3 regions of the Anoxybacillus andreesenii genome follow, and region 2 is predicted to be linked to each of the others. Evidence: a T-box and tRNA genes for the amino acid it is inferred to sense, from the RefSeq annotation. Region 2 holds a T-box; the other regions hold tRNA genes.
What was found. A T-box is a leader RNA that pairs with one kind of tRNA and senses whether it is charged. The one in region 2 lies ahead of argS (arginine--tRNA ligase), so its partner is inferred to be a tRNA-Arg.
Positions count from the first base shown of each region.

Region 1: it encodes a tRNA-Arg, which carries the amino acid that the T-box ahead of argS (arginine--tRNA ligase) is inferred to sense. The anticodon was not compared.
Region 3: it encodes a tRNA-Arg, which carries the amino acid that the T-box ahead of argS (arginine--tRNA ligase) is inferred to sense. The anticodon was not compared.

Region 1 is NZ_JAUSTU010000019.1:26,447-36,445, forward strand. Features, by position in the region: partial or broken gene J2S07_RS16665 (tetratricopeptide repeat protein) at 1-992, shown strand, start outside; gene trxB (thioredoxin-disulfide reductase) at 1,169-2,119, shown strand; gene J2S07_RS16675 (NUDIX hydrolase) at 2,504-2,962, shown strand; gene rapZ (RNase adapter RapZ) at 3,021-3,914, shown strand; gene mgfK (gluconeogenesis morphogenetic factor MgfK) at 3,911-4,894, shown strand; gene whiA (DNA-binding protein WhiA) at 4,914-5,858, shown strand; gene J2S07_RS16695 (HPr family phosphocarrier protein) at 5,891-6,145, shown strand; gene clpP (ATP-dependent Clp endopeptidase proteolytic subunit ClpP) at 6,203-6,805, opposite strand; tRNA gene J2S07_RS16705 (tRNA-Arg) at 7,090-7,161, shown strand; gene rpoN (RNA polymerase factor sigma-54) at 7,284-8,609, shown strand; gene J2S07_RS16715 (glutaredoxin family protein) at 8,643-8,903, shown strand; gene J2S07_RS16720 (sugar-binding transcriptional regulator) at 9,021-9,999, shown strand, end outside.
Region 2 is NZ_JAUSTU010000032.1:7,218-17,216, reverse strand. Features, by position in the region: gene J2S07_RS19465 (sigma-70 family RNA polymerase sigma factor) at 1-164, opposite strand, end outside; gene argS (arginine--tRNA ligase) at 380-2,062, opposite strand; T-box leader at 2,108-2,328, opposite strand; gene J2S07_RS19455 (class I SAM-dependent methyltransferase) at 2,382-3,002, opposite strand; gene J2S07_RS19450 (cation diffusion facilitator family transporter) at 3,108-4,058, opposite strand; gene J2S07_RS19445 (ArsR/SmtB family transcription factor) at 4,095-4,430, opposite strand; gene J2S07_RS19440 (PCYCGC motif-containing (lipo)protein) at 4,700-5,185, shown strand; gene J2S07_RS19435 (DUF1259 domain-containing protein) at 5,436-5,873, shown strand; gene J2S07_RS19430 (response regulator transcription factor) at 6,179-6,859, shown strand; gene J2S07_RS19425 (sensor histidine kinase) at 6,849-8,084, shown strand; gene J2S07_RS19420 (ferric reductase-like transmembrane domain-containing protein) at 8,103-8,672, opposite strand; gene J2S07_RS19415 (FAD:protein FMN transferase) at 8,672-9,565, opposite strand; gene J2S07_RS19410 (hypothetical protein) at 9,574-9,828, opposite strand; gene J2S07_RS19405 (copper amine oxidase N-terminal domain-containing protein) at 9,844-9,999, opposite strand, start outside.
Region 3 is NZ_JAUSTU010000025.1:2,295-12,293, reverse strand. Features, by position in the region: gene J2S07_RS18115 (RNA-binding domain-containing protein) at 1-778, opposite strand, end outside; gene J2S07_RS18110 (MarR family winged helix-turn-helix transcriptional regulator) at 1,310-1,765, shown strand; gene racE (glutamate racemase) at 1,776-2,588, shown strand; gene J2S07_RS18100 (GerMN domain-containing protein) at 2,668-3,723, shown strand; gene rph (ribonuclease PH) at 3,844-4,599, shown strand; gene J2S07_RS18090 (XTP/dITP diphosphatase) at 4,596-5,201, shown strand; gene J2S07_RS18085 (metallophosphoesterase family protein) at 5,201-5,725, shown strand; tRNA gene J2S07_RS18080 (tRNA-Arg) at 5,867-5,940, shown strand; gene J2S07_RS18075 (glycosyltransferase family 2 protein) at 6,043-6,912, opposite strand; gene J2S07_RS18070 (coiled-coil domain-containing protein) at 7,007-8,539, opposite strand; gene J2S07_RS18065 (hypothetical protein) at 8,875-9,999, shown strand, end outside.

The sequences.
Region 1 (9,999 bases), on a different contig from region 2:
AAGACTCTAAAGCAACAAAGAATCGAACAGGGATGTTATTATCATTTACCCCGACTGGTGAGTATTATTTTACAAAGGGTTTAAAGGCTTACCAGCGTCGGGATTATCATAAAGCAATGAAGTATTTGAAGCGTGCGATGCAGCTCGAGCCAGGCGAACCGATGATTGCCTGTCAGCTGGCTATCGTTTTGTCTGAAAATGGACAGTATAAGGAAGCGAATCACCTGCTTCACACCATTCTCGAGGAATGGGATGAGGATATGGTGGAATGCCATTATTTCCTCGCTAACAATTATGCACATCTTGGATTGTTTAAGGATGCGTATCATCATGCGGAGCTCTATATGCAGCTTGAAACGGATGGAGAGTTTATCGAGGATGCGGAGGATCTTCTTGATTTGTTAACCCTTGAGGCGGAGGATTTAGAAGTTGATCTGTATGAGGACGATGATCTAATTTCGCGCCAGGAGGAAGCAAGAGAGCTTCTAGAATCTGGTGATTTTCCAGATGCAGTCGAGCTTCTTGAGGGGGTCATTAAGGATTTTCCAGAGTATTGGTCGGCCTACAATAATTTAGCATTAGCTTACTATTATTTAGGTGAGTATGCGAAAGCGGACGAACTCCTGGATGAGGTTCTCGAAAAAAATCCAGGCAATCTTCATGCCCTTTGCAATAAGGTGATTTTCGCCTTTTACGAAAAGGACTGGAAGACAGTCAAGACTCTAAAGGAAGTCCTTTTAAAGATTATGCCTTTATCTGTCGAGCATCAATTTAAGCTCGGCACAACCTTTGCTCTATTGGGAGAATATGAGATGGCCTATTCCTGGCTTAAAAAGCTTTACAAACAAGGCTTTGAAGGAGATGGAGCATTTTATTATTGGCTCGCCTCCTCTGCTTACCATACCGGCAGACAGCAAACGGCAGAAAAAAGCTGGCAAAGGGTCATTCAATTAAATCCGGAAAAAGAAGGGCAGGAGCCTTGGAAGGAAAAATAGGTTTGTCTCTTCTGCGACTGTAGCCAACAAACCCAATCCTAAAAATGGCTAGAAATGTACCCAAATATTATTATTGTGAGCAAATACTTGGACTATATGACTATTGTTTTATAGGATATGAGTAGTTGGGGAATAGTATTCATTAGTATTTGATGAGGAAGGAGTGGGGTAACATGTCTGAAGAAAAAATTTATGATGTCATCATCGTTGGAGCTGGTCCTGCGGGGATGACAGCTGCGGTATATACATCCCGTGCCAATCTTTCTACACTGATGATTGAACGGGGAATTCCTGGTGGCCAAATGGCCAACACAGAGGAAGTAGAGAACTATCCAGGATATGATCATATTCTAGGACCTGACCTATCAACGAAAATGTTTGAGCATGCGAAAAAGTTCGGTGCCGAATACGCATATGGCGACATTAAAGAGGTCATCGATGGAGAAGAATACAAAACCGTTATCGCTGGTTCGAAGGAATACAAGGCTCGTGCGGTGATTATCGCGGCGGGAGCTGAATATAAAAAGATCGGTGTCCCAGGTGAAAAAGAACTAGGTGGACGCGGTGTTTCCTACTGTGCAGTCTGTGACGGGGCGTTCTTTAAAGGTAAAGAGCTCGTTGTTGTCGGCGGAGGAGACAGTGCTGTTGAAGAAGGAGTTTATTTAACACGCTTTGCTTCTAAGGTGACCATTGTACATCGTCGTGATGAGCTTCGGGCCCAGAAAATCCTTCAACAACGTGCCTTCGATAATGAAAAAATTGATTTCATCTGGAATCATACGGTGAAGGAAATTAACGACAAGGACGGAAAGGTTGGAAGTGTGACTCTAGTGTCGACAGTGAACGGAGAAGAGCAGGAGTTCAAAACAGACGGTGTCTTCATTTATATCGGAATGCTTCCACTTTCAAAACCATTTGAAAACCTTGGAATTACGAACGAAAATGGCTATATTGAAACAAATGAACGAATGGAAACAAAGGTGCCGGGCATTTTTGCAGCTGGAGACATTCGCGAGAAAATGCTTCGCCAAATTGTAACGGCTACCGGAGACGGAAGCATTGCAGCCCAAAGTGCGCAGCATTACGTGGAAGAATTACAGGAAACTTTAAAAGCAAAAGCTTAAGAAGAGTCGTACTCTAAGGTACGGCTTTCCTTTTTGGTGTCAAATAATTTACCATTAGCGGAAAAGCTTAACAAAAAGTCATTGCGTTTTAACTCTTCTGTAACAGAAGTGAAATAAAAATCCGTTATGATAAGAGTAGAAATTGACCCCCTTTTAAAATATATAGACTTGGACGGCACAGGGAGACCTGTGCTCTTTTTTTGTAAAGCAACATAAAGGTTATTTCAAAACGGCGATCGTATGAAACTATCCTTGATAAAAGAGCCTTCGTTAAAAATAACCAGGTAACCCTATTCATTGTGACCCCCTCCCAAAAATAGTATAATTAATTGGATATAGTCGTTTTTAAATAATGTCTAGTTTGTTGACATTGAGGTGAATTGTGTGCAACGGGTAACGAATTGCTTATTAATGAAGGATAACAAGGTTTTGCTATTGCAAAAACCAAAGCGAGGCTGGTGGGTAGCACCTGGCGGAAAAATGGAGCCAGGGGAATCGGTTCGGGATTCGTGTATTCGTGAATACCGAGAGGAAACAGGGATTTATTTAAGAAATCCCAATCTGAAGGGTGTATTCACCTTTATTATGAAGGACGGAGACAAAGTGTTGTCCGAATGGATGATGTTTACCTTTTTTGCTACCGAGGCAGATGGCATCAACCTTGATGAATCAGACGAAGGAAAAATTGCTTGGCATTCGATTGAAGAGATAAAGAATCTCCCCATGGCAGAAGGAGATTATCATATTCTAGATTACATGGTTCAAGGAAAAGGGATTATTTACGGAACCTTTACCTATACGGAAGACTTTAAGCTTCTTCAGTACCGTTTAGACCCGAGCTAATGTGGGCTCAACTTATATAAAAAGGGGCTCCTGAAATGAGAGCAAGGAGGAATCAATAATGAGCACTGGAGCTGTAGACGATATACAAATGGTCATCATAACAGGTATGTCAGGTGCGGGGAAGACAGTGGCCATCCAAAGCTTTGAAGACTTAGGGTTTTTCTGTGTGGATAACTTACCTCCTACCCTCTTGCCAAAGTTTCTCGAACTGATGAAGGATTCAGGGAATAAAATGAATAAAGTTGCCCTAGTGATGGATTTAAGAGGGCGGGAGTTTTTTGATCATCTCTTCAAAGCGCTCGATGACTTAGCGGAAACTTCATGGGTGACCCCGCAAATCCTATTCTTAGATGCAGATGATTCAACATTGGTTAGAAGATACAAGGAAACGCGTCGTTCCCATCCTCTAGCTAAGTCTGGCTTGCCGCTTGAAGGCATTCAGTTAGAACGGGAACTTTTGGAAGAACTAAAGGGAAGAGCACAAATTATTTATAATACCTCAAAGCTAAAGCCAAAAGAACTGCGAGAGAGAATCATCACGGAGTTTTCAGTGAACAAGAAATCTACTTTTACGGTGAATGTCATGTCCTTTGGCTTTAAACACGGTCTGCCGATTGATGCTGATTTAGTGTTTGATGTTCGCTTTCTTCCGAATCCCTATTATATCGAACATATGAGACCCCAGACAGGATTGGATGAGGATGTCTATAATTATGTATTAAAATGGAACGAGACGAACAAGTTCCTGGAAAAAGTAATTGAACTGTTAAGCTTTATGCTTCCTCATTATAAACGAGAGGGCAAATCACAGCTCGTTATTGCGATCGGATGTACGGGTGGCCAGCACAGGTCTGTCGCGCTAACAGAGTACATTGGGAACTATTTTGCAAAGGATTATCACACCAATATCACCCATCGCGATATTGAAAGGAGAAAGGAAAAATCATCATGACCAAAAGCGGACAGCCAAAAATAGTTATAATCGGAGGTGGTACAGGTCTGCCAGTTTTGTTGAGGGGATTAAAAAAATACCCTCTTGATATCACAGCTGTCGTGACTGTCGCCGATGATGGAGGAAGCTCTGGACGTTTAAGGGATGAAATGGACATTCCTCCTCCAGGAGATATTCGCAACGTGTTAGCAGCCCTATCTGATGTCGAACCCTTAATTGAAGAAATGTTTCAGCATCGTTTTAAGACAGCAAGTGAGCTTTCCGGACATTCCTTAGGCAACCTGATCCTTGCAGCAATGACCTCGATTACTGGGAACTTTATGCATGCCATTCAGGAAATGAGCAAGGTTCTGAATGTAAATGGAAAAGTATTACCAGCAGCCAGTGAAAGCGTTGTGCTCCATGCGGAGATGGAGGATGGCACTATCGTGTCCGGGGAGTCAAAAATCCCTTATTCAGGAAAAAAGATTAAGAGAGTATTTTTAACTCCTGAAATTGCGAATCCTTTACCTGAAACGATTCATGCCATCCGGCAAGCAGATTTGATTATTATTGGACCAGGGAGCCTATACACGAGCATATTACCAAATCTGCTTGTGCCGAAATTGGGCCAGGAGATTTGTCGTGCACAGGCAAAAAAGGTGTATGTATGCAATCTCATGACCCAGGCGGGAGAGACGCTAGACTTCACTGCGAGCGACCATGTGAAGGCTCTATACGCCCATTTAAAATGTGCCTTTATCGATACCATTTTGGTGAACAGCGAGAATATTCCAGAGGATATTCTAAGCCGTTATAGTGAGGAATTGGCGAGGCCTGTTCACTTTGACCTAAACCAATTGTATGAACTTGGTTTAGAGGTGGTACAAGGAGAAATTATGCATTTGGAAAATGGGGTCATTCGCCATGATACAAAAGAGGTAGCCCATATCCTCTACACTTTGTTAAGGAATGAAACCAATAAGAGATATAATGCGTAATATGAGGGAGGTGTAGGAAATGTCATTCGCTTCAGAAACAAAGAAGGAATTAACAAACCTAGAGGTCAAAGATTGCTGCGGCAAAGCTGAATTATCTGCTCTGATACGAATGAATGGATCCTTATCCTTTTCCAATCGTAAGCTTGTTGTTGACATACAAACGGAAAACGCTGCCATTGCGAGAAGAATTTATACCTTGATTAAGAAATATTACGACGTTCAGGTCGAATTACTCGTTCGAAAGAAAATGCGGCTCAAAAAGAACAATGTATATATTGTCAGATTATCTCAAAGAGCAAAGGAAATTCTTGAGGATCTCAAAATTCTCCAAGAGGGCTTTGTCTTTGCTCACGATATCTCCAAGGATTTAGTCGAAAAAAAATGCTGTAAACGTGCCTATCTTCGTGGCTCCTTTCTGGCTGGGGGCTCCGTTAATAACCCTGAAACGTCTTCCTATCACTTAGAAGTAGCTTCTCTTTACAAGGAGCATAATGATGCTCTTTGTGAACTGATGAATACGTTCGGGCTAAACAGCAAGACGTTGGAAAGAAAGAAAGGGTATATTACCTATCTGAAAGAGGCAGAAAAGATTACCGAATACTTAAATATTATTGGGGCTCATAATGCTCTTTTACGATTTGAGGATATTCGGATCGTTCGCGATATGAGAAATTCGGTGAATCGTCTTGTGAACTGTGAGACAGCAAATTTAAATAAGACGATTGGCGCAGCGATTAGACAGGTTGAAAATATTCGCTACATAAAGGATTCGGTAGGGTTGGATATTTTACCTGAAAAATTAAGGGAAATTGCAGAGCTGCGTGTGGCCTATCAGGATGTCACATTAAAGGAATTGGGCGAAATGGTTTCAGGCGGGCAAATTAGCAAATCGGGGATTAACCATCGTCTTCGCAAAATAGATGAAATTGCCGAAAAGCTAAGGGCAGGAGAACCCGTGAAATAGTTAAATTGTAGAGAATCTTGGGAGGAAGAAGAATGGTTGAAAAACAAGTAGAAGTGAAGCTAAGAACAGGATTACAGGCGCGGCCAGCGGCTTTATTTGTCCAGGAAGCGACCCGCTTTTCCTCGGATGTGTATATCGTAAAGGATGGGAAGAAGGTCAATGCCAAAAGCATCATGGGCCTGATGAGTCTTGCCATCAATTCAGGTGCTGAAATCAAGCTGATTGCTGAGGGCAGTGATGAACAGGAAGCGCTGGAGGCCCTGTCGGCATATGTAGAGAAAGAATAGAGCCGTATATCAAGCAAAAAACTCGCTAAAAACAGTTTAGCGAGTTTTTTAAATGGTTTATTTTTCTTTTTTCTCTGCTGGATTGCGGGTAATGATATGGTCAACTAAGCCATATTCCTTTGCTCTTTCAGCAGTCATAAAGTTATCGCGGTCCGTATCCTTAGCAATGACCTCAAGTGGTTGGCCAGTACGTTCAGATAAGATGCCATTCAATTTTTCACGCAGGAAGAGAATGCGCTTTGCAGCAATTTCAATTTCAGTTGCTTGACCTTGAGCACCACCTAGCGGCTGGTGAATCATGACCTCAGCGTTTGGAAGAGCATAACGCTTCCCTTTTTCACCGGCAGCAAGAAGGAATGCTCCCATGGAAGCGGCCATTCCGATACAAATGGTCGATACATCTGGCTTAATGTACTGCATCGTGTCATAAATCGCCATTCCAGCTGTAATACTGCCACCAGGGCTGTTAATATAAAGCGTGATATCCTTTTCTGGGTTCTCCGCCTCTAGGAATAATAGCTGGGCAACAATGGAGTTGGCCACGTTATCGTCAATAGCACTTCCGAGCATAATCACTCGATCCTTAAGAAGTCGAGAGTAAATGTCATAAGCACGCTCACCGCGATTCGTCTGTTCAATAACTGTAGGGATCAAATTCATTTTTATTCCTCCTTATCAAATAAGTAAGTACTGCTGTTTTGAAACAAATTCCTTCGGTTATGTAAGTTATGATACACTGATAGTCAAAAAAGGTCAAACAATTCGATTTCAACATCGAGAACTTTTTACATTGCTTTTAAGCCCTTCTTCATCATATCCATTATCCACTGATTTTAACACTATAATCATCCTTCAACCTTTATTTTTCCTCCTTGCAAACTTTTGGAACATGACTTATAATGGATAAGCGTGTTACGTGCTCGTAACATAGCGATCATAATTTTGCCCTCGTGGTGCAACGGATAGCACGCAAGATTCCGGTTCTTGAAATTCGGGTTCGAGTCCTGACGAGGGCGTTAGAAAGTCTTCTATCTTTTCGGTAGAAGGCTTTTTCGATCTCCTTAATAATTAAAGCCAGAATATTTTCATTCACCAAACCGTCCCCATATTGTAGAATATCAATAAGGGGTGAGAAAAGATGAATCTAAATGCTGGGTTATGGCAGCAGCAAACCTTAAAATTAACGATGACACAGGAGCTTTCACAGGCCATTGCACTTTTGCAGTATTCGACCCAAGAGCTTATTTCTTTTTTGGAAGAAAAAGCAATAGAGAATCCCCTATTGAAAATTGAAACAAGCAATGTTCAAGCAGCCGATTCACGAAAAAATCGTTCCAAGGGAAAAAATATCGGGAAGGATAATCATAACTGGATTGAACAAATTGGATCCGAACATATAAATCTAGAAGACTATTTATACTCGCAAATCAATACAAAGAATCTTTCTAAAGAAGAAAGAGCAATGATTGATGAGATTATTTTTCGTATTGATGAAAACGGTTACCTTTGCTCAAGTGTGGAAGAGCTTCAACTGACCTTAAACACCTCGAAGGAGAATGTGGAGAAGGGATTATCGCTAATTCAAGAACTTGAGCCTGCTGGCATCGGGGCACGCAATCTTCAGGAATGCTTGATTTTGCAGCTAAAGAGGATGGAGAGTCCGGATGAATTAGCTGAAAGGATTCTTACCGAGCATTTCACCCTTTTTGCTGAAAAAAAGTGGAAAGAGCTCGGGAAGCTTCTCGAGGTTACACCAGCAGAGATCCAGCACGTATTTGATTTCATTCAAACCTTAAATCCAAGGCCGGCCGCAGCATTTCATAAAGACCAGCCTGTTTATATTACACCTGATGTGATGATAGAATGGAATGGGGAGGCCTTTGGCATTCGTATTTTTGACGAGGTGCTCCCAAAAATTAGCTTTAATGAGGAATATTATCAGCAGTTTTCCGCTTACACAGACAGCCAGGTTAGCCGCTTTCTACTGGAAAAACAACAGGATTACTTCTGGCTTACAAAAGCACTCCAGCAGAGGAAGGAAACCTTAAAAAATGTTACACTAAAAATTGTTGAGAAGCAGCATGACTTTTTTATAAAGGGACCAGCCTTTCTTAAACCGATGACGATGAGAGAAATTTCGGAGGAAATAGGAATACATGAATCTACAGTAAGTAGGGCAGTTAGGGAGAAGTACGCTCAAACCCCTTTTGGCCTATATGAATTGAAATCTTTCTTTTCCAGTACGATTCAAACGACAACAAGTGAAAATGCCTCCTCCAAACAGGTAAAGGAACTGATTTCACAGTTGATTTCAGAGGAAGATAAGCAAAAGCCGCTTTCGGATCAGGAAATTGTGAATATACTTGAAAAAAATCAAGGGATTGTGGTTTCAAGAAGAACGATTGCTAAGTATCGGGATCAGCTAGGGATTCAATCCTCCTCTAAACGCAAGCGTTATGAGTAGCAATCGCAAAACTGAAAAATGAGGAGAATAAACGTGAACATCACCGTTAAGCTATATACAAAAAATCGCTGCCATCTATGTGACAAGGCGAAAGATATTTTAATGAAGCTAAAAAATAAACGGGAATTCAATTATTCAGAGATCGATATTGAAGAAAGCGATCAATTAATTGAGAAATACGGGTTAATGATTCCTGTTGTTGAAATCAATGGAGAAGAAATCCAATATGGACAAATTGATGAACTTTTTATTGACGAAGCGCTTTCCAAGATCGAGGCAAGTCTTTTAAGTTGAATTCGTTCATCACTCCTGCTACAATAAAATTGTGCAAGGGTGATTTTTTTTGGCTTTAGTGGGACATAATATGTCCACAAGGGACATAATTAGACCACTACAAAAAAGGAGCAGATCATGAAAGACTCTTTGATTGACATTCAAAAGAAATTATTACCTGAGCTACTTCCAATTATGCAAAGGCGCTTTGATATTCTTCAATACATAGGGTTAATGGAGCCAGTTGGAAGAAGAAGCTTATCATCTAGCTTAGGGATTACGGAAAGAATCCTGCGGGGTGAGGTATCTTTGCTAAAAGAGCAAAAACTCATTCAGGTTGCTAGTGTTGGGATGAGCTTAACTGCCGATGGTCGTAATGTATTGGAGGGTCTGAGAGAAATAATTCGAGAGATCTCAGGCTTGAACTCATTGGAGACCGAAGTCCGAAAAAAGCTCGGTTTAGAAAAAGTCATTATTGTTTCAGGAAATAGTGATGAATCACCGTGGGTGAAGAGTGAATTAGGAAGAGCCTGTGCAGGTTGTATGAAAGATGTACTTGAAGGAGAAAATATTATTGCTGTTACTGGCGGTACAACGATGGCTGCTGTGGCAGAAATGCTGACCCCAGAATTAAGCAAGAATATTCTCTTTGTACCTGCAAGAGGTGGTATCGGTGAAGATGTCCAAAATCAAGCGAATACGATTTGCGCCAAAATGGCAGAAAAAACTCATTCCAAGCATCGCGTTCTCTATGTACCTGATCAGGTAAGTAGTGAGATGTATCAAACAATTAGTAAGGAACCCGCCATTCATGAGGTGCTGACCATGATCAAATCTGCGAACATTGTTCTACATGGAATTGGGGATGCACTTAAGATGGCTGAACGCCGCAAGACAAGTTCCGAGGATGTAGCAAAGCTGCGTGAAAAGCATGCGGTCAGTGAAGCATTCGGCTACTATTTTAATGAAGATGGGTTAATCGTCCATAAAGTGCAAACAATAGGGTTGCAGCTGGATGATTTAGCGAATGTGGAGCATGTCATCGCTGTAGCTGGAGGTGCATCAAAGGCAATGGCTATCCGTTCTTATATGAAACAAGCCAAGACGAATACGGTCT
Region 2 (9,999 bases):
TGATAGGTTGCTTCTTGGACAACATCCAACGCATCTTCTTCGTTATGTACATAAAGATAGGCAGTACGGTAGATTCTTTCATAATGTTGTTGAATTAACTTTTCAAAGGCGCTTTTATTACCTTTGATGGCTTTTTTAACTAGCCGCTGGCTTTCTATCTCCATCTTATTTGACCCCCTTTACTAATTAGTGGAATCTACAAATAAGAAAAGTCTCAAAAAAATTAAAATATTTTTCAAGAAAAGCATAACATGCAATTAAAATCCTAAGTTCAAAATAAATAAGCAGAAACCATTTTTGGTCTCTGCTCTCTTAAGTACAAAATTTACAATCTCGCTATTTAAAATGGTGCACATAAGAACTCGCCAAATAGTACTCTCTACATTTCCTCTGGGGCTTGCAGCCCTAATAGACGCAACCCTTCTTTAAGGACTATTGTTACCGCATAAACAAGTGAAAGCCTATCTTGTTTCAGGACGTTATCATCGATAATTCGAACAGAGGCATAATATTTATTAAACTCCCTTGCCAGTTCGATGACATACTTTGCAATCTGGGACGGATCGTATTCTTCTATCGCCCGTTTGATGATATTTGGAAATGAAGTGAGCGTCGTCACGATAGACCAAGCTTCAACATCTTGTATTTGCACGACTTGGTTGCTCTCTACGAACTTGCCTTTTCTTAATAGAGAAGAGGCACGAGCATACGTATATTGAACATAAGGTCCTGTTTCGCCTTCAAATTTCAGCATCTCCTTTAGAGAAAATTCGATGTCGTTTTGCCGATAATTCTTCAAGTCATGAAAGATCACTGCCCCCGTACCAACCTGACAGGCAACTTTTTCTTTTGATGTTAGTTTTGGATTTTTCTTCTCAATTTCTTTCAACGCTAAAGAGATGGCATCATTTAGGACCTCTTCAAGCAAGACAACCTTTCCTTTGCGGGTAGACATCTTTTTCCCGTCTTTCAACATCATTCCAAAAGGTACATGCTTCATTCCTTGCTGCCATTTGTATCCCATCTTTTCTAGCACAGCGAACAATTGCTTAAAATGCAACGTCTGTTCATTGCCAACCACATATAGAGATTGAATAAATTGATAGGTTTCTTGACGGTAAATGGCCGCTGCTAAATCTCGTGTCGCATAAAGGGTCGTTCCATCGCTCTTCTTGATTAAGCATGGCGGTAATTCATCAAGCGGAACGATTTGTGCTCCCTCGGATTCCTCTAATAGATTCATCTCCCCCAATATTTGAACAACCCTATCCATCTTGTCATTATAGAATGCTTCTCCCTGATAAGAGTCAAATTGGATACCCATTAATTCGTAAATTCTAGAAAACTCCTTTAATGACTCCTCTCGAAACCATACCCACAGTTTAGTAGCTTCTTCATCACCATCTTCCAGCTTTTTGAACCAAAGTCGAGCATCATCTACGAGCTGGGAATCCTTTTCAGATTCATCATGGAACTTAACATACAATTTAAGTAATTCCTTAATAGGTTGCTGCTTTACATCCTCTTCTCTTCCCCATTTTTTGTAAGCTACGATTAACTTCCCAAATTGGGTACCCCAGTCGCCTAAATGGTTAATTCTTATGGAACGATACCCGCATTTTTCAGAAATCAGGGCCAAAGCATTTCCAATGACTGTTGAGCGCAAATGTCCCATTGAAAATGGTTTTGCGATATTGGGTGATGAGAAGTCAATCGTTATCACCTGATCATTTCCAATATTTAAATCACCATAATGGTTCTTATCTGAAAGCACCTTCTTGATCACGATGGATGAAACCTTCTGTTTATTCAGGAATACATTCACATAGCCATTTACAGATTCAACTTTTTCGAAAAGTGGGTATTGGATTTTTGAGGCAAGTTCAGCTGCAATATTATGGGGTGGTCTTCGCAAGGTTTTTGCCAGTTCAAAACAAGGAAATGCCATATCACCCATATTCTCAAATTTGGGCTTTTCAATCATGAGAAGTAATTTATTTTTCTCCAATTGTCCATCTAACGCCTGAAATAGAATGTCTGCAAAGTCATTCTTAAAGTTCATTCATTTCCCTCCTCTAAAATAAAAAAAGCTCCCATCTCTTTATAAATAAGAGACGAGAGCTGTATATCCCGTGGTACCACTCAAATTGTTTTCAATAAATGAAAAACCACTTAAAATTAGTAACGAGGGATTCCCCCCGGCTATCCCTACTGATTTCAGGAAAGCATCTCAAAAGTGCGGTTCATTATTTGTTTCGTTCCAGGCTCACACCATCCCTGAATCGCTTGTTTTCCACAAATAATTACTCTCTTTATCATTGATTTTAAAATTATTAATTTGTATTATATCTATAAATTTGTAAATTTACAATATTTCAGCATTAGTGTATTAGAGTATCCTTATTCGGTTTGGCCCATACTAAATGAACCATCCCAGTCATATAATGTTCCATCCTCTCAATGTGAATGTTTGAGTTCTCTAAGATCCGAAGCATATCACGATTTAACTCACAACCTACGAACCTTCTATTCAGTGGATTCAACATCGTTTGAATGTATCCAATTATTGTATTTGAGCTTTTTCCATGTTCTAATAAAAGAATTTTCCCGTCAGGTTTACACCACTTATTAAATGAATTTAATACTTTCGTAGGATTTTCATATCCACACAGCGACAATGTAGAGATCACCGTATCAAAAGAATTATCCTCAAAAGAAAAGGATTCAACATCCGAAAGTATAAATTGGGCTTCTATACCTTCTTCAATGGCGGCTTCTTGTGCTTTTTTTAACATTTCCTCACTGAAGTCAACTCCCGTCACTTTTGCTCCTTGAGGATAATAATGAAAATTTGCTCCAGCACCAACTCCTACTTCCAGCACATTCCCTCTTGCAGATGAGAGCAATCTTTCTCTCCATTTTCTTTCCGACCGTATTCTTCTTCTCTTTTCATATGTTTTTGCTTGTTTATCAAAAGTTCTAATGAGCTTATCTTTGTTCATTAGCCACACACCTTTTATACCTAGATTAACACACCCTTCAATTAAAGTAAGATAATTACCATATTTAAAAGCTTTCTACGATATTCATGCAAATAACCACATTTTTTAGTGATGATGATGATGGGAGGGTTCATTTCTTGTTTTACAAAGAATTGAATTATCATGTTGATGTGCATCTGTCTCCAGTTGAATCGTTACATGTGTAATCCCTTTATGTTCAAGATCGTGTTCAATCTTGCGTAACATACTCTCGCTTTCTGCAATCGTCAACTGATTATCGACAACAGCGTGGCAAGAAAGTGCATTAAAACCACTAGTAATTGTCCAGATGTGTAAATCATGAATGCTTTGAATCCCTTTTGTTTTTTCAATCGTATCAATAACATCATCAACATTAACATTTTGTGGGGTTCCTTCCATTAAGACATGAACAGCTGCTTTCGTCACATGGAAGCCACTTCTTAATACAAGAATCGCAACAATCACACTCGCAAGTGGGTCTGCCCAACCCCAGCCAAAAAACATGATAAGTAGTGCAGCAGCAATCGCCCCGACAGAACCAAGCATATCACTTAGAACATGTAAAAAGGCGCCACGCATATTTAAATTCTCTTCTGTATCACCTCCACGCATCATAATCCAAGCAACCAAGATATTAACTAATAACCCAATAATACTAATGATAAGCATCCCAGTTGTTGCAACTTGAGGTGGATTTGAAAAACGTTCAACGGCTTCATAGAATATAAATAACGCAATTAAAATTAATGTAACACCATTTAAGACAGCTGCTAAAATTTCGAATCGTTTATAGCCAAATGTCTTACTATGGCTTGCTGCTTTTTCTCCCATGATAAAAGCAAGAAGTGCAATTCCTAATGAGATTGAATCACTTAACATATGTCCTGCATCCGATAAAAGCGCCAAACTATTTGTTAAAAAGCCTCCAACGGCTTCAATAACCATATAACACGTAATAATAATAAACGATATAAATAGTACTTTTTTATTTGCTCCGTGTGCATGATCATGGCTATGATTATGATTGTGTGCCAACTAAATCCCTCCATCCATTACAATAAACTAGGACATTCAATTATGTGTTGCATGATCAATTGCTTGCTGCAACAAATTCATGATGTGGTCATCATCTTTGGAATAATATAACGTCGTGCCTTCTCTTCTAAATTTGACTAATCTTAAATTTTTCAAGAAACGTAATTGATGGGAGACGGTTGATTGACCCAAATCCAAAATCTCAGCTATATCATTAACGGAATGTTCATCTGTACATAACAAATTTAAGATACGAATTCTTGTTGGATCACTTAATGCTTTAAAGGTTTGGGATACTACAAATAATGTTTCCTCATCTAATTGTTGATTCTTCTCACTGAACAGCACTTCATTTTTTGATACCTCTTTCATTTCCTGATTCGCCTCCAATAAAACTGCTGACAAGTACCCATTTATTCAATACATGAGAATATATTCATATATTGAAGTATATTGACTATCTTACAGAATGTCAATGTCTAACCCTAATTTTACTAGCTAAATTATTATTACTCTTAACAATAATGTCATTTGTTAAAAGGGGATCTGCATGTTATCATTTTTGCTGAGTATTCTTTTTATTTTTTCTGTTATTTAGCTCTTATTCTTAGTATTTATATAGAAAGTAGGTGAAAATACAAATGAAAAAATTCATTATTCCTATGCTCCTAAGTTCTATCTTTATTTCAGGATGTGCTTCAAACAATTCACAGGAAGCTGAAAATGAACAAGCCCATGCCCCTCAACAGCCACCAAAACTAGAATATACATTAGGCAGTAATGATTGGACGGTTGTTACTTCTTTGACAGATAGCTCTAAAGTTCTCGAAGCCTACCAATTTGCTGTTGAACACCCAGAGGTACTAGATTATATGCCATGTTATTGTGGATGTTACGAAGAAGATGGTCATACAAGTAACACCAATTGCTTTGTTGACTCGGTAGACGACAAAGTTGCCGTTTTAGATACAATGGGCTTTGGCTGAGGTGTCTGCGTTGATATCGCCCGTGAGGCGAAACAAGAGTTCGAAAAAGGCACAGATCTAAAAACGATTCGTGAGAATATTGATAAAAAATATGAGGCTTTGGGAACACCTTCTACTCCAACACCAATGCCTGAGGGCTAATACAAAAAACGGTATCTACCGTATTTGTTTTTTTCATATACTTTTCTATTAAATAAGTTAGGCTATTTTATTCATCTCAAGTAGTTCGTTAAATATGTAAAAAAGAGCATTGATATTTTTCAAATGCTCTTTTTGTTTTTCATACGCAGGGATCCCTAAAAAATGGCTTTTGTCTCAAGCTATTCATCCACTCTTGTCGCTGGCTTCAGAATAAACTGTTTATTAGGAAGTGGACAAGGAGGTGGTTTTGATGGAAAGATGGCATGATTCAAGCAAACGTAAGACACGTGGTCATGTTGAGGATATAAGTGATTCACGGTGCCAACGACTGGCAGATATTATCGGAGGGATGGTTATTTCATCGGCTCCTGTCTGTGTTGTAATGCGCCTACGAAATATTAGAGCAACTATTTTAGGTAAGCGTACTCGTTCTCCACTTGCTTTACCCTTTATGTTATCCTTTGAAAATAATGGTCTTAATCTTGGTGAAACTGTAATCCTCCAAAAAGAAATTAATCCTATGCTTTCTGCATTACGAAAAAGAGGAATTATCGTGACAGCCGTTCATAATCATTGGCTGTTTGATAATCCGCGTTTAATGTATATGCATTGGGAGAATGTTGGCATGACCCCAGAAGAATTTGCTAGAAATAGTTTTGCTGCTGCAAGAGAAGCAGGACTTTTTTAAAACCATCACTTAGTTTTATGTAATATAGTTGCTTTAGAATTCTAGAAATTCCGACCTTCTTATTGAAGGTTTCAGACTGTAGACAAACTTGATGGAACCTAAGTTTGCCTACAGTCTTTTTGAATTTAAAATAGCGATTAAGAGAATAGTTCCATTAGATTTTTTCGATGCAAAGAAGGTCCTGACTGAAAATACAGCGACAATTATGACAAAGATTTTTGTAGTTTATTTTTTCAATCTTTTTTCAGGCTTTTTTGATATTCTTAAAATAAAACAAGAGTTAAAGAAGAAGGTGTCATTTTGATATGAATATCTTATTTGCAGAGGACGATGAAAGTTTAGGAAAGTTGATTTTTCATTTGTTAAAGAAGGCATTTCACAGGGTGGACTGGGTGAAAGACGGTCAGAGTGCTTATGACTACGCCCTATTTACGGATTATGATGTCGTTATTCTTGATTGGATGATGCCTATACTAAGTGGCATTGAGACTTGTGAAAAATTAAGAAAAAAAGGGTTCAAAGGAGGGATCATTTTTCTAACAGCTAAGGATGCCTTGGAGGACGTGGTGAGCGGTTTAGATTCTGGTGCTGATGACTACATTATTAAGCCTTTTAAATTTGAAGAGCTGGCAGCACGAATTAGAGCTCTTTCTCGAAGAGCAGAGAAGCCGTTTGAAGAAATCCTTGCCTTTGAAGATATTCAATTGGATTTAACTACACGTGTCGTCAAACAGAATGGACAAGTAATCGAACTGTCTAAAAAAGAATATGAGCTATTGGAACTTCTACTGCGAAACAAACATCAAATCTTAACGCGGGAAGTGCTTTTTGAAAGGATTTGGGGGGTTGACGTCGATATTACGGAAAATGCCTTGGATGCCTTAGTTAAGCTACTTAGAAAGAAAATCGACCTCCCAGGTAAGCCCTCTATCATCAAAAATGTTCGGGGAGTAGGCTATAAATTGAGGGACAGTCATGTTGTTTAAAGCCGTAAAAGCTAAACTAAACCTACTTTATACAGGCTCTCTCTTAATCATTTTAGTTTTGTTTATTACGATCCTGTATGTACTTATATCTGGAGCTATTAGAAATCAAGAAATCCAAGAATTGAACAGATTTTTTGAAAATGAAGAACATGAGCTGGTTGAGGAAATTTATGAAGACGAGTATCATGAATTAAAATTCAAACCAGAGAGGAACGTATTCTACTATATTTATGATACAAATCAGACGCTGGTGAAAGGCGAGGAAACTATCAGTGGCTTATTCCAACATATTGAAGAAAATGGGCTGAACAAACAAGTGCCAGCATTTATGAAAGAAATAGAATGGAAAAATACCCAATTATTATTGAAAAATTATTCCCTTCAACATGATGGGAAAACAATAGGACATGTTATTGTTGGAAGCGATATTACAGATGAGAAACATTTGATTAAAAATATCATTTGGATTTTACTATTACTTACGCTATTTTTCAGTTTCCTTTTTGCTTGGGCTGGTAATTTCTTTGCTGGGCAGGCGATAAAGCCGATTAGAAAATCCTTTCAAACTCAGCAAAAATTTGTTTCAGATGCATCCCATGAACTAAGGACCCCTTTGAGTATCTTTTACAGTTCCGTCGATATCCTCTCAAGCGAGGAAAAAGAGAACTTGAGTCCTTTTGGACAGGAAATTTTGGAGGATATTAAGAACGAGTCAGAGATGATGAATAAACTTCTTAATGATTTATTATTTTTAGCCAGAAACGATCAGCAACATTTTGAGTTAGAATTGGAAGAAATCGATCTTTCCGAGCTGTTGCATTCATTAATTGTTAGATTCACAAGAATCATCCCATCCCATTTAACATTACATAACAGCATTCAAAATCAAGTGACGATAAAAGGAGACAAGGTTCGAATTCAGGAATTGCTTTACATCCTATTAGAAAATGCTGTTAGGTATACAAAAGAGGGGAGCATTACGTGCACATTAAAAACGAGCGGCCAGGAGGTTGTCATCACCATTCAAGACACAGGTTCTGGTATTCCTCCTGAAGAGCTCCCTCATATTTTCGACCGCTTTTACCGTGGAGACCCATCAAGAACGAGAGATGGTTCCGGGCTCGGTCTGTCAATTGCGAAAACCATTGTTGAAGCACATGGAGGCAAAATTCGTGTTAAGAGTGAAGTGAACAAAGGAACGATCTTTACTATTTCATTTGAATGATGAAGCACAAAAACGCCATTACGGCGTTTTTTTTGCATCATTTTTATCAGCTAATGAATTGAAATAGCTTTCCAAATATCTTAAGCTCATTATCGTAACAACAAGAAATACTCCCCCACCATACAGAAAAGCTGCCCATGGTAGGTTCGAATCAGTTCCTATTAAAAAGCCATGTAGGACCATGAATATCCATGCAGGAATAACAAGAAGATGGATTTTCCTCCAAAGGTTTTTCCCAAGTCTCTTCATTAAAAAGTCCGATGTTACGAAGACAATCAGGAATAGATAAAAACAAATCGTCCCGATTCCAGATGCTAGAGGAGCATGATCGGAAAAAAAAGGAATAAATATCTCTCCAAGTGTGTATGTTACAAAACGATCTCTCCATAACAAAATCATGTGAAAAATCACGGTTAACACACCTGCCCATCCGCTTGTTTGATGCAGTTCGTTCATAAGCGGTCTTTTCTTTTGAAAAACAGCTAATCGGCTCAATAATCCTGCTGATATTGAAAAAGTGAACAGAAAATAGGCAAGAAACCCAGAAAGACGGATTAGTACCCAGTTGGAAATAAACGGAACATCCATTATTGCCCTCCTCCTCTTACTATTTGTCCATCCGGTTTAATGAGGACAAAATTAAATTTATGACTAATCGTTTTGAGAACATTTTTTACTGTGATCGGATCCTCCATAAAACAAATTTTCGCCCCTATTTCAGCGTCCAAACAATGCTGCGATACGACGGTTGCCTGGACAATTTTCGGTTCAACCGGCAAGCCTGTTCTGCCATCCAACAAATGATGCTTTCTCGTCCCATCCTGCCACCAGCTTCTATAGACAATATTAGATGTGGCAATGCCGCCATTTTGAATCTCAAAAGAGCCAAGTTCTTTTTCTTCGTTAAAAGGATCCATCACACCGATATTCCATGTTTTCTCTCCGTTTGACCACAGCGCTATATCGCCACCACCATCAACCATCCCAAATTTTGAATGGGCATCTTTCTTTAACCATTGGGCAATAGCTGCAACAGCGTAGCCTTTTGCAATTCCGCCAAGATCAATTTTTTGTTCTGTCTTTTTGGTAATTTTACAATTTCTGTGAAAAATCAAAGGCTGAGACTCAATTTGATAATCAATAGGGACGAATGAATTCTTGGATGCTTCAAAGGGAAAGCTTTGATCATATCCATGCGCTACCAATTCGCTAAGCAAATAGGGTGAGAACCGCCCTTCTGTTTTACGATGATATTCATCTGCTTTTTCCAATAGGTCATACAACACGGGTGAAACGACTGCTGTCAAATCCCTTTCTAACTGATTGAATCGCCACAGCTCATTATTGGTTTGAAATCTTGAAAATTCCCGTTCAAAATAACGTAGCAATTCAGAAATGATATCCTTCCAATCTGAAATAACACTATTTGAAATCTCGATATAAAAGGTAGTATTCATAACCTTCATTTCAAATGAATCCATCAATTTTGTCACCTTGTTCTTCGTGTAGTTCGATCATAGGTTGATTCTTTATTATTGTTTACCTGAATCGAAAAGTCGCTCCAATCCAACTGGATAAGCTCTTTTTCTCGATCACTCATAGAATTAGTTATTTCCGCCGCTAGCATATTTCCATCCGAATCTGTAAAAGTTGAGACAGTCTGATCCAAATTGCTAATAATAAAAGCCGAGAAGGCTGTACCTGTAATACCGACAATCCATTTCGCTTTCGTGCTTGCTTTCATCCTTTTCACCTCATCTTAAAATATTTCCTCGAGTACGATCGTTTCTTTTTCAGCATTCCAGCTGACTCTATATCCCATACTATTTGCGATGACTGAAATTGGTAGATATATTGATTTCTCGTAGTATAGAGCTTTTGTTGGCATCGGTGTTTTCACCCTATTTTCATAAGT
Region 3 (9,999 bases), on a different contig from region 2:
CTTGATTGCCATCTTCTTTAATAATATAATCTGTATCGCTAACCATTTTCCTATATCCCCAACTGTATTGAGGAATCAGCCTAGTAATCGCATCAGTTTTACCAACAAGTAATAAAGCTCCTTTTGTTAGATAATCATTTTTTAGCGCACCAACAGATACAAGTAGGTCTTCATCATTCATTTGCTGAAGCAGTTCGGGGGCCCGCTGTTCAACTAAAATCTCGCGGATTTTTTCCATTGCTGAAGGAGAAAAGAGCTTTTTCCAGTCTTCGTATATAACTTCCGCAGTAAAATCTTGCTCTGAAGTAGTTGAAACCATTTGCCTCCGTAGCGTTCCTGTGAAAGGAATACAATCTTTTCCCTGGCGGATGGTTGCTGCTCCGTCGGTTGTTGTATATGGCGGCATGCCAGGGAATACATGCATGATTAGCAGCTTTCCCGTTCCATATGGCACATCGATGTAATCAAAATGTGGTGTAAGATGAGGGTCCGTTTTTTCGTATATTCGCTTGGAAATGGCGTATAAATCCAAGTTGGCAGGGACTCCTTTAATTGCATTGTTCCTTCCGTTTTTCTTATCTGCAACGCCGAAAATAACACTCCCACCGCCGCCGTTAGCCATGCACACCGCCATTTTAATCATTAGCTTTATGTTGTCATCGAAACTTCGTTGAATCCACTCCTTAAAGTCAATGTCCTGTCCTTCTAAATCGTCAGCAATTCTATTGTTGTCTAACTCATTTAGCAGCGAAATAATTTCAGAAGTAGCTTTCATCATCCACCCTTCCTCTCCCAATTCCATCACTATATCTAGTAAATAATTTTAGATATCATTGTTAAAAAATCCTTTTATTTATTGAAAATTATTATAACCTAACCGTTTAAGAAAGTAATCTCCAGTACGCCTTGAATTTATTGTCAAATTTTTTTGAGAAATACATTTTGGTGGCATCTTGACCAACATATGGATGTGATCTGTAAGCACGGTAGGTTAGAATGAAGAGGCGGTTGCAAAGTACATTCGCGAGACAACATGACGAAACGAGAATATGTAGATCCATTTAAAGACAAATAGGAGAGGTAAACGGTTGGCGGTCAATTCCAGGGCCCCTTTAGGGGCCTTGTTAGTAAAGTGCCCTTATAGGCGAAATTAAAACCGCTTGTTCTACAGGCGGATACTTACTTTTCGACACCAATAGTTAACAAGTCCGTATTTCTCCTTGAAATTATCCTGAAAAAAGGCGAAAATAGTAGAAATAGAGAATTTACTGTGCGTGATGGTTGCATTTCATATTAGGAGTTGTGGAAGATGGATCAAGAAAAGGCATTGGTTGAAAAGGATCTCGATATCGTAGCCGATATCGAGAAGGATTTAAGGTACATAGCTGGAATTATCAAGCAAAAAGGAAGAGAAATCCTTAGCAATTATACGATAACCCCTCCCCAGTTTGTCGCTTTACAGTGGCTTTTTGAAGAAGGAGATATGACAATCGGCGAATTATCGAATAAAATGTATTTAGCCTTTAGTACGACAACTGATCTGGTCGATCGAATGGAAAAAAACGCCCTTGTCAAGCGCGTGAAAGATCCGAATGACAGACGGGTTGTGCGCATTCATCTTTTGGCTGAAGGGGAAAGAATCATTGACGAGGTGATTAAGAAACGTCAGGTTTATTTAAAGGAAGTATTAAGAAATTTTTCAGAGGACGAGGTCATTCTGCTAAAGGATAACTTAATGAGACTACATCAAGATATGCGAGAATGAGGCGAGATGTTTGGACAAACCAATCGGAATTATAGATTCGGGAGTTGGAGGATTAACCGTAGCAAAGGAAATTATGCGTCAGCTCCCTAAAGAGCAAATTTACTATTTGGGGGACACGGCTAGATGTCCTTATGGGCCACGGTCAGGTGAAGAGGTTAAGAAATTCACCTGGGAGTTAACCAATTTTTTATTAGAAAAGAATATTAAAATGCTTGTTATAGCATGTAATACTGCGACTGCCGTAGCATTGGAGGAAATAAGAAACCAGTTAGACATCCCTGTCATTGGTGTCATCTTTCCTGGTGCGATTACGGCACTCAAGGTGAGCAAAAATAACAATATTGGTGTCATTGGAACGGAGGGAACGATTAAGAGCAAAGCCTATGTGACTGCTTTAAAATCCATTAATCGTTCCGTTTCTGTCACAGGACTTGCTTGTCCGAAATTTGTTCCACTCGTAGAGAGCGGGGAATATGAAGGTCCTGTAGCCAAGAAAATAGTCGCAGAAACCCTTGCACCGCTGAGAAATATTGGCCTAGATACACTGATCCTGGGGTGTACCCATTATCCTCATTTAGAGCCCATTATAAAAAATATAATGGGTAAAAATGTAAATGTGATCAGTTCCGGAGAAGAAACGGCACGTGAAGTGAGCTCGATCCTCCATTATAAGGGAATGCTTGCGAACAGAAATGAAGTACCGGAGCATTGTTATTTCACAACTGGTTCAAGTGCGATTTTTTCAAAAATCGCTTCAAAATGGTTAGGGAAACAAATCCAACATGTAAAAACCATCCAGATCGAAAAAGAAAGTCTCTGCTAATGAGGCTTTTTTTTTCTGGTCTAAATTGATTTAAGGGCTCGTATATATCTTAGTACAAACTGTCTTTGGGGGGATATGTATGTCCATGAATAAAAGAACAACCATTCTTACATCCGTGATTGTTTCATCTCTTCTGTTATCAGGCTGTGGACTTTTAGGTGGGAAGACGAGAGAAAAGATTGATCCACCGCAAACGGTGACTTATACAGATGACGGAAAGATTACGGGAAAAACAGTAGGTGAAAAGTCTGTAGAAAAGGAAGCAACAAAGGATTCAGTCATGACGGAGCTCTATTTAATCGATAAGAACGGCTATGTTGTTGCACAGACCTTGCCGTTGCCAAAAACAGAGTCGGTAGCCAAGCAGGCATTGACGTATTTGGTTGAGGGAGGACCGGTAACGGAAATGCTTCCAAATGGGTTTGCGGCCGTTCTACCTGTTGACACAGAGGTAGATGTGGATATTAAGGATAAAACGGCGATCGTCAATTTTTCCAATGAATTTAAGAACTACAAGCCAGAAAATGAGTTGAAGATTCTACAGGCAGTCACGTGGACTTTAACCCAATTTGACACCATCGAAAAGGTAAAGTTCAAATTGAATGGCCACGATTTAAATGAAATGCCTGTTGCAGGTACGCCTATTGGCAAGGAGGTTAGTCGAGCAAATGGAATCAATATTGATACTTCCGAGGCTGTAGACATCACGAATACAAAGTCAGCGACTGTCTATTTCCTAGCCAATGAAGAAGGAGAGAATTATTATGTACCTGTCACACGTCGCGTGGAAGACAATAGCATTGCTGGAATCGTTGCTGAGCTCGTTAGGGGACCAAGCTACTCATCAGCCTTATTAAATGATTTTTCTCCTGATGTGAAGCTTCTTGATGATCCTAAGGTAGAAAACAAAAAAGTGACCTTGAATTTCAATGAATCCATATTTGGCAGTTTTGAGGATAAAAAAATCATCTCTGAGCATCTACTAAATTCTCTTGTTCTTTCACTTACGGAACAAGAGGGGATTGAGAGTGTTGAGGTGATGGTTAATGGCAAAGCCGAGCTTGTTAAGGAAAACGGAGAAAAGCTGACGGAGCCAGTCACCCGACCGCAAAAGGTGAATACTGGTAGCTATTAAGAAATCTTTTTTTTAGGGCTGTTTTGTAACACTTCTACACTATTTGCTATAATAAGATTGGACACTGGAAGAAGGTGGCTTTAGGGCCACCTCTTCTTTATGGAAAGGGAGGATTACAAGATGCGTGCTGATGAAAGACAACCGTTGCAACTGCGCCCCATCCAAATTGACACGGATTATTTAATACACCCGGAAGGCTCTGTGTTAATCACAGTTGGCAATACAAAGGTGATTTGTACAGCAAGTGTAGAAGAAAAGGTGCCACCGTTTATGAGAGGGCAAGGAAAGGGATGGGTGACAGCAGAGTATTCCATGCTTCCCCGAGCAACTGGTCAAAGGAATGTGAGGGAGTCGGCCAAAGGAAAAATTAGCGGTCGGACGATGGAAATACAGCGCCTCATTGGAAGAGCGCTTCGAGCTGTTGTGGACCTTGACGCGATAGGTGAAAGAACGATATGGGTCGATTGTGACGTGATTCAGGCAGATGGGGGAACAAGAACAGCCTCGATAACCGGTGCATTTGTCGCTATGGTACAAGCCCTGCATCGTCTATATCAAACAAAGAAGCTGGCAAAATATCCAGTGAAGGATTTCCTAGCTGCTACAAGTGTTGGGATTTTAGAGGGAAACGAAGTCGTCTTAGACTTGAATTACATAGAAGACTCAAAAGCGAATGTTGATATGAATATTGTGATGACTGGAAATGGAGAATTTGTAGAGGTTCAAGGAACAGGTGAAGAGGCAACTTTCTCCTATAGCCAATTGCAAGAGCTGCTAAAAGCGGCACAGGAAGGGATCAGCGAGCTATTTGAGCACCAAAGGAAAGCGATTGGAGAGGAAGCAAGAGCTAAAATAGAGGGGAATGCTTCCAAATGAAATCAGTATTAATCGCGACAAAGAATAAGGGGAAGGCAAAAGAATTTGAACAAATGTTTCAGCCGCTTGGGTTTGAGGTGAAAACCTTATTAGATTTTGAAGAAATCGAGGATGTTGAGGAGAACGGAGCCACCTTCGAAGAAAATGCCACGATCAAAGCGGAAACCATCTCCAAAAAAACAGGGCAAGTCGTTGTTGCTGATGACTCTGGTCTAATCGTTGATGCGCTTAAGGGTGCTCCTGGTATTTATTCTGCTCGGTATGCAGGACTTGAGAAAAATGATGAAGCGAATATTGATAAAGTCCTTAAGGAGCTGAACGATACTCCGGAAGCTGAGAGAACAGCAAGATTTTATTGCGCTCTGGCGGTGGCTTTTCCCGATCGGGAGACAATGACCGTTCATGGCACTTGCGAGGGAATGATTTTGAGAGAAAGACGGGGCCACAATGGATTTGGATATGACCCTATCTTTTTTGTTAAGGATTTAGGAAAATCCATGGCTGAGCTTGACCCTGAACAAAAAAATCAAATTAGTCATCGTGCGAATGCGCTGAAAAATTTAGAGAAAATCTTATCCTCTTTTATAGAAGGTGTGGATTAATGGCAAAGGTGTTAATAGTTAGCGATAGCCACGGTCTTCGCTCCGAGCTAGAGCAGCTAAGGAGTAGATATGAGCATGAAGTGGACCTCTTTCTACATTGTGGGGACTCTGAGCTATCAAGCGATGATCAGGTACTGCAAGGCTTTTCAGTTGTTAGGGGCAATTGCGATTTCGGAGGTGCTTTTTCTAACGAGGTGACCTGTGAGCTAGCTGGTTTACGATTTTTCGTCGTTCATGGGCATCTTCATGCGGTTAAATCCTCTCTTATCAATCTTTCATTACGTGCCGAGGAAGTGAATGCTAACGTAGTTTGCTTCGGTCATACCCATATATTAGGGGCTGAAATGGTGCGTGGGAAACTGTTTATCAACCCTGGAAGCCTCCTATTGCCAAGGGGAAGAAGAGAGAAGACCTATTGTATTCTCGATATTCAAGACAAGTCGATCGAACTCCATGTTTATGATTTTGAACATGGCGAAATGATGGATTTACGAAGAACTTTTGACTATAATGAATTCGGGTAATTTTTTGGAACAGACAAGGAAGCAGAACCTCTTCCTTGTCTGCATTATTTTTAAAAAAGAGTCATCTAGTTATTGACTTTTGAATGTTAGCCTAATATAATAAATAATGTCCTTGTTAAAAGGTAGCAAAATTAAAAACTTGTCCCAGTAGCTCAGCAGGATAGAGCAACGGCCTTCTAAGCCGTCGGTCGGGAGTTCGAATCTCTCCTGGGACGCTAGAAATCGGGTAGTAAAGCCCGTAAAATAAACCTTCTAATGCGTTAAATGAAACGGTACCGAAATTTCATACGTGATTAGGAGGTTTTTTATTTGACGAATTAAAAATCGATCTTAAATTTATTAAAATACCAATCATCTGATTTTACTCGCCGCTTAAAGTATTCATTTCTTTGCTTCAATACACCGTCATTAAGCACCCTTAATTCAATCTCCCTTGCCCTTGTATGGAGAATCAGTCTTTTGCATGAGAGGATCCTCTTTGCATTAAAATGTAAATAGGCCATGCGGAGATAATTATAATAAAGATCTTCGTATTTTACTTGATACGGATGTATCTTTCTAAACAAATGAAGAATTTTAACAGTCGGGAGGATATGGCACCTGTACCCGAATAGCCAAAGCTTGATGGACAATTCCACGTCCTCGTGGCCCCAGGTCAAAAAGCCGCTTTCAAATCCGCCGACTTTTTCGAACGTAGTTTTTTTGATTGCCAAACAGGCTCCTGGTAAAATAGCCGTTTCACAGAGTCCCGTGGGTTTAGGGTTCCATTTAATTCTAAGATTCGGCTTTAATGATTGCCCATACCCGATAAAAGATTCATTACCTATCGATCCAATTGCAGGGGAAATGGCATCTGTTTTGCCGGCTACTAGCGGTTCAAGCATCCTGTCAATCCAAGAGTCCTCAAATTCTAAATGGGCATCACAAAAAATAAGATAATCACCAGTTGCAATTTGGGCGCCGGCATTTCTTGCATTAGCCGGCCCAATGCCGTTAGTTTCAATCAGGTGGATTTGGTCTTTCTTTGAATAATCTTCTATAAAATCACAGCACTGGTCAGTTGAGGCATCATTCACGACAATCACATCAAAGGAGTATTTTGTCATTTTATTGAAAAGGGAATCTAATGTGGTTTTCACATTCACCCCTTCATTTTTTACCGGAAAGATAATCGAAACTTTGTTCATGGAGATGCTCCCTCGGAAAATTCATAATAAGTCCAAAAAACGGAGTGGCATCTTTCTTTTGGGAATGCCACGTTAAACATACTACGGTCTTATCTCAGCTTTTAAAATTTTTAAATGGATTGATTGGGTTCTTCGCGCTTTGTAATATAGTCTTATATAAAGGGTGCGATTTATAAAATGAATTTAATGAAGAAGTCGGGGAAGTTGCGGATTTTTTTGAAAACTGGTTAGCTCCTGTACTGACCATATGCGTCGACATGTGGTCAAACGTTTTGCTTTTAGTTAAATGTAGATTTCTGTTAACATCCGGTTGGTTAAATCCGCTTTCGCTATAGTGCTGGGAATGGTTTGTTTTTCGTTTTACTTCATCAAAGGAGATACGCAAATTTGATGTTGGTTTCTTATTTTGCTGATTTTTAGGGAAAGGTATCCCTTGGTTTTTTCTGACCTCGTCTTGCTTCTGTTCTTTAATCCGTTTCTGCAAAATACTTTGCTCCTCAGCTCGTTTCTGCTCCTTCGCTTTGTGAGTGGCTTCTTGTTTCTGATATTCATCAAGTTTATCTTTCAATACTTCAAGTTCCTTTGTACAAGACTGATGCTTTTTCTTGATGGAGTTTTTTAATACGTTCATTTCCTCCACCCATTCATTTTCCTTTTGTTTGACTAAGGCTTTATAAAATTCGATTTCTTTATCAAGTTCTTGTTTGAAGTGATTTTCTTGATTTCGCAATGAATTTGTTAATCTTTCAATTTCATTTGTATATTGCTTTTCTTTTTCATAAAAAAGTTCCGCTTCCTTTTTAAGCTTTTCAATTTCTAGGGTAAGTTGTTTTTCTGTTTCATTAAGAGAGTTAGTTAGCTCCACGATTTCCTGGGTATATTGCTGTTCTTTTTGTTTCAATCTCTTAATTTCTTGTTTGTTCGCTTCATTTTGCTTTTTGCCTTCTTTATTGGTGTTCTCTAGCTTCTCCATTACCTGTAAATATTGCTCTTCCTTTAATTGTAATCTTTCCGACATGTGTTTCAATTCTTGTTTATACTTTTCTTCTTTAATACTTAATTCTTTTATTTCTTCACTTTGTGCTTCCGCTTTACTATATATTTTCGCCAGCTTCTCTTCTAAAGCATCGGAATTGGCATTTTCTTTATGGATTTGCTCTAGCATTTGAAATAGTTGTACGAGCTGTCCTAGGATATCGTTTTGGTAGGATTTTATGTTTTCTTCGAATTGATTGAGACTGCTTATTTTCTCCTCGAACTCGTCATTTAGCTGATCCAGCTTTTTATTAATCTCCCAGCGTTGCTGTAATTCGTACTCATATTTTTCGAGCAATTGTTTTGTACGGGCTTCATCTTGCTGTTGCTGCTCTTCTTTAAAATTAACCCGTTTTAACAGCGCTTCTTCTTCATTCTCTTTTTCCTCGATGAGATGGGTAAGCTGCTTGATCTCATGCTTAAGTCTTTTGTTGTCTTCTTTTAACTCATAAATCGAACTGTTTTGATAATCTTCCTCATATATTTTAATTTGATTTTTGTATTTTTCTAGTTCTGCCTTTAAATGAATAATATGCTGTTCCATTTGAACTGGGGTTAATCGCCTGTTTCCGGACGTATTATTATAATTCAACACACTTCTTCTCCATCCTTATTTCAAGATTGGGATTTCTGACCATTTCAATTCACTTCCTCAATCGAGATGTTTATATCAATCATCCTTTTCGATAGTCTGAAGGCTGTCTTATTGATGATTCTTTATCATCTTTATAAGCTAAATTCCGCAAACTCCTTGTGTGAAAATCTTCATATTAAAATATGCTTCCTGTATCTAAACGTGACAGATAACTAGGGGCGATTTCACTGAGACAGATATTTTCGTAACATATAACTATTTAGGTAACATAAGATAATTAGGTAAGTCTGTGTGAATGATATAAAAAACGATGTGAGAAGGAGAGGATGGGAATGGAAATCCATATGGGCAAAAAATATATTGGATCCATTTCTGATGATTCAATGCCAGCTCTATATAATTGGGCTCGGGAGTTAGGATTTTCGGTTAATATAAAAAGTGAAGAGGGTGTACTGCAGCTTAATCCGGGACTTTACAATAAACATATAATCATTTTTCAGGATCAAAAATTAAAGCAAAATTCATTGCGAAATGAGTCCTATGAGCAGAAAATAGTCAAGACGATCCAGCAATGTCTTTCACAATGCGGTGCGCAAGTAAAACTGGCTCTTGATGAAGAACCATTAGGAAAAACAGCATTACAAATATCAGTAAACCTGTTTCAAATCCCAAGAATTAAACAGTCCATGATTGAACTATACCATGCTTCAGGCATTCATGATGTAAAGTGGATTAATTTGATAAAAAAGGAATGCAAAAAGCTAAACATAAAAGTCGCAGTTCATGAACTGGACAATCCGGAGAATCGGGAAGGGGTCAAAATCCATGTAATGATTCCAACAAATCTACATGGGTCTGAATGGGAGATAATAAGTGAACAGATGGCTCATATCCTTTCAATTGGCTTAATATGTAAACTCCACGATGTATCAGGAATATCTCCATTTTCCATTTTATCAGTTAACGCACTAATCAATTTACTTTCATCCGACACTCAAACAATTAATCAAGCAGTAAGCGAACAAGAAGGTAAGCTAATAGAAGGTGAAATCGAACAAAATACTCCGGCAAATGATAACAATTCCATAACCGATGCCCAGGCTTTTTTTGATTATCATTTAATGATTAATCAAGCCAATAGTGAAAACCTCAAGGTAATTGGCAATTTAATTATCAAAAATACCGGAACAGTGCCATTGCGGAACCCTTTTATTTGTTTACGGGTAAGTCCTGCCGGCAGTATCCGGATAACTGGTCAAATTCTGCCGCCGAATGTAGCAAGCACAAAAGGACTTCAGACTGTACAAGGAGCAAGAGGCTGGCAGTATATCAAGGAAAATTGGTTTGAAGAAGCAGAAGAAAAGGGGGAGTTGTGGATCAGGTCAATTAATGATCTGGTGATAGGGCCTGATGAAGTAGTTTCATTGTCTAATCTTCAAATGAGGCTGACGGATATC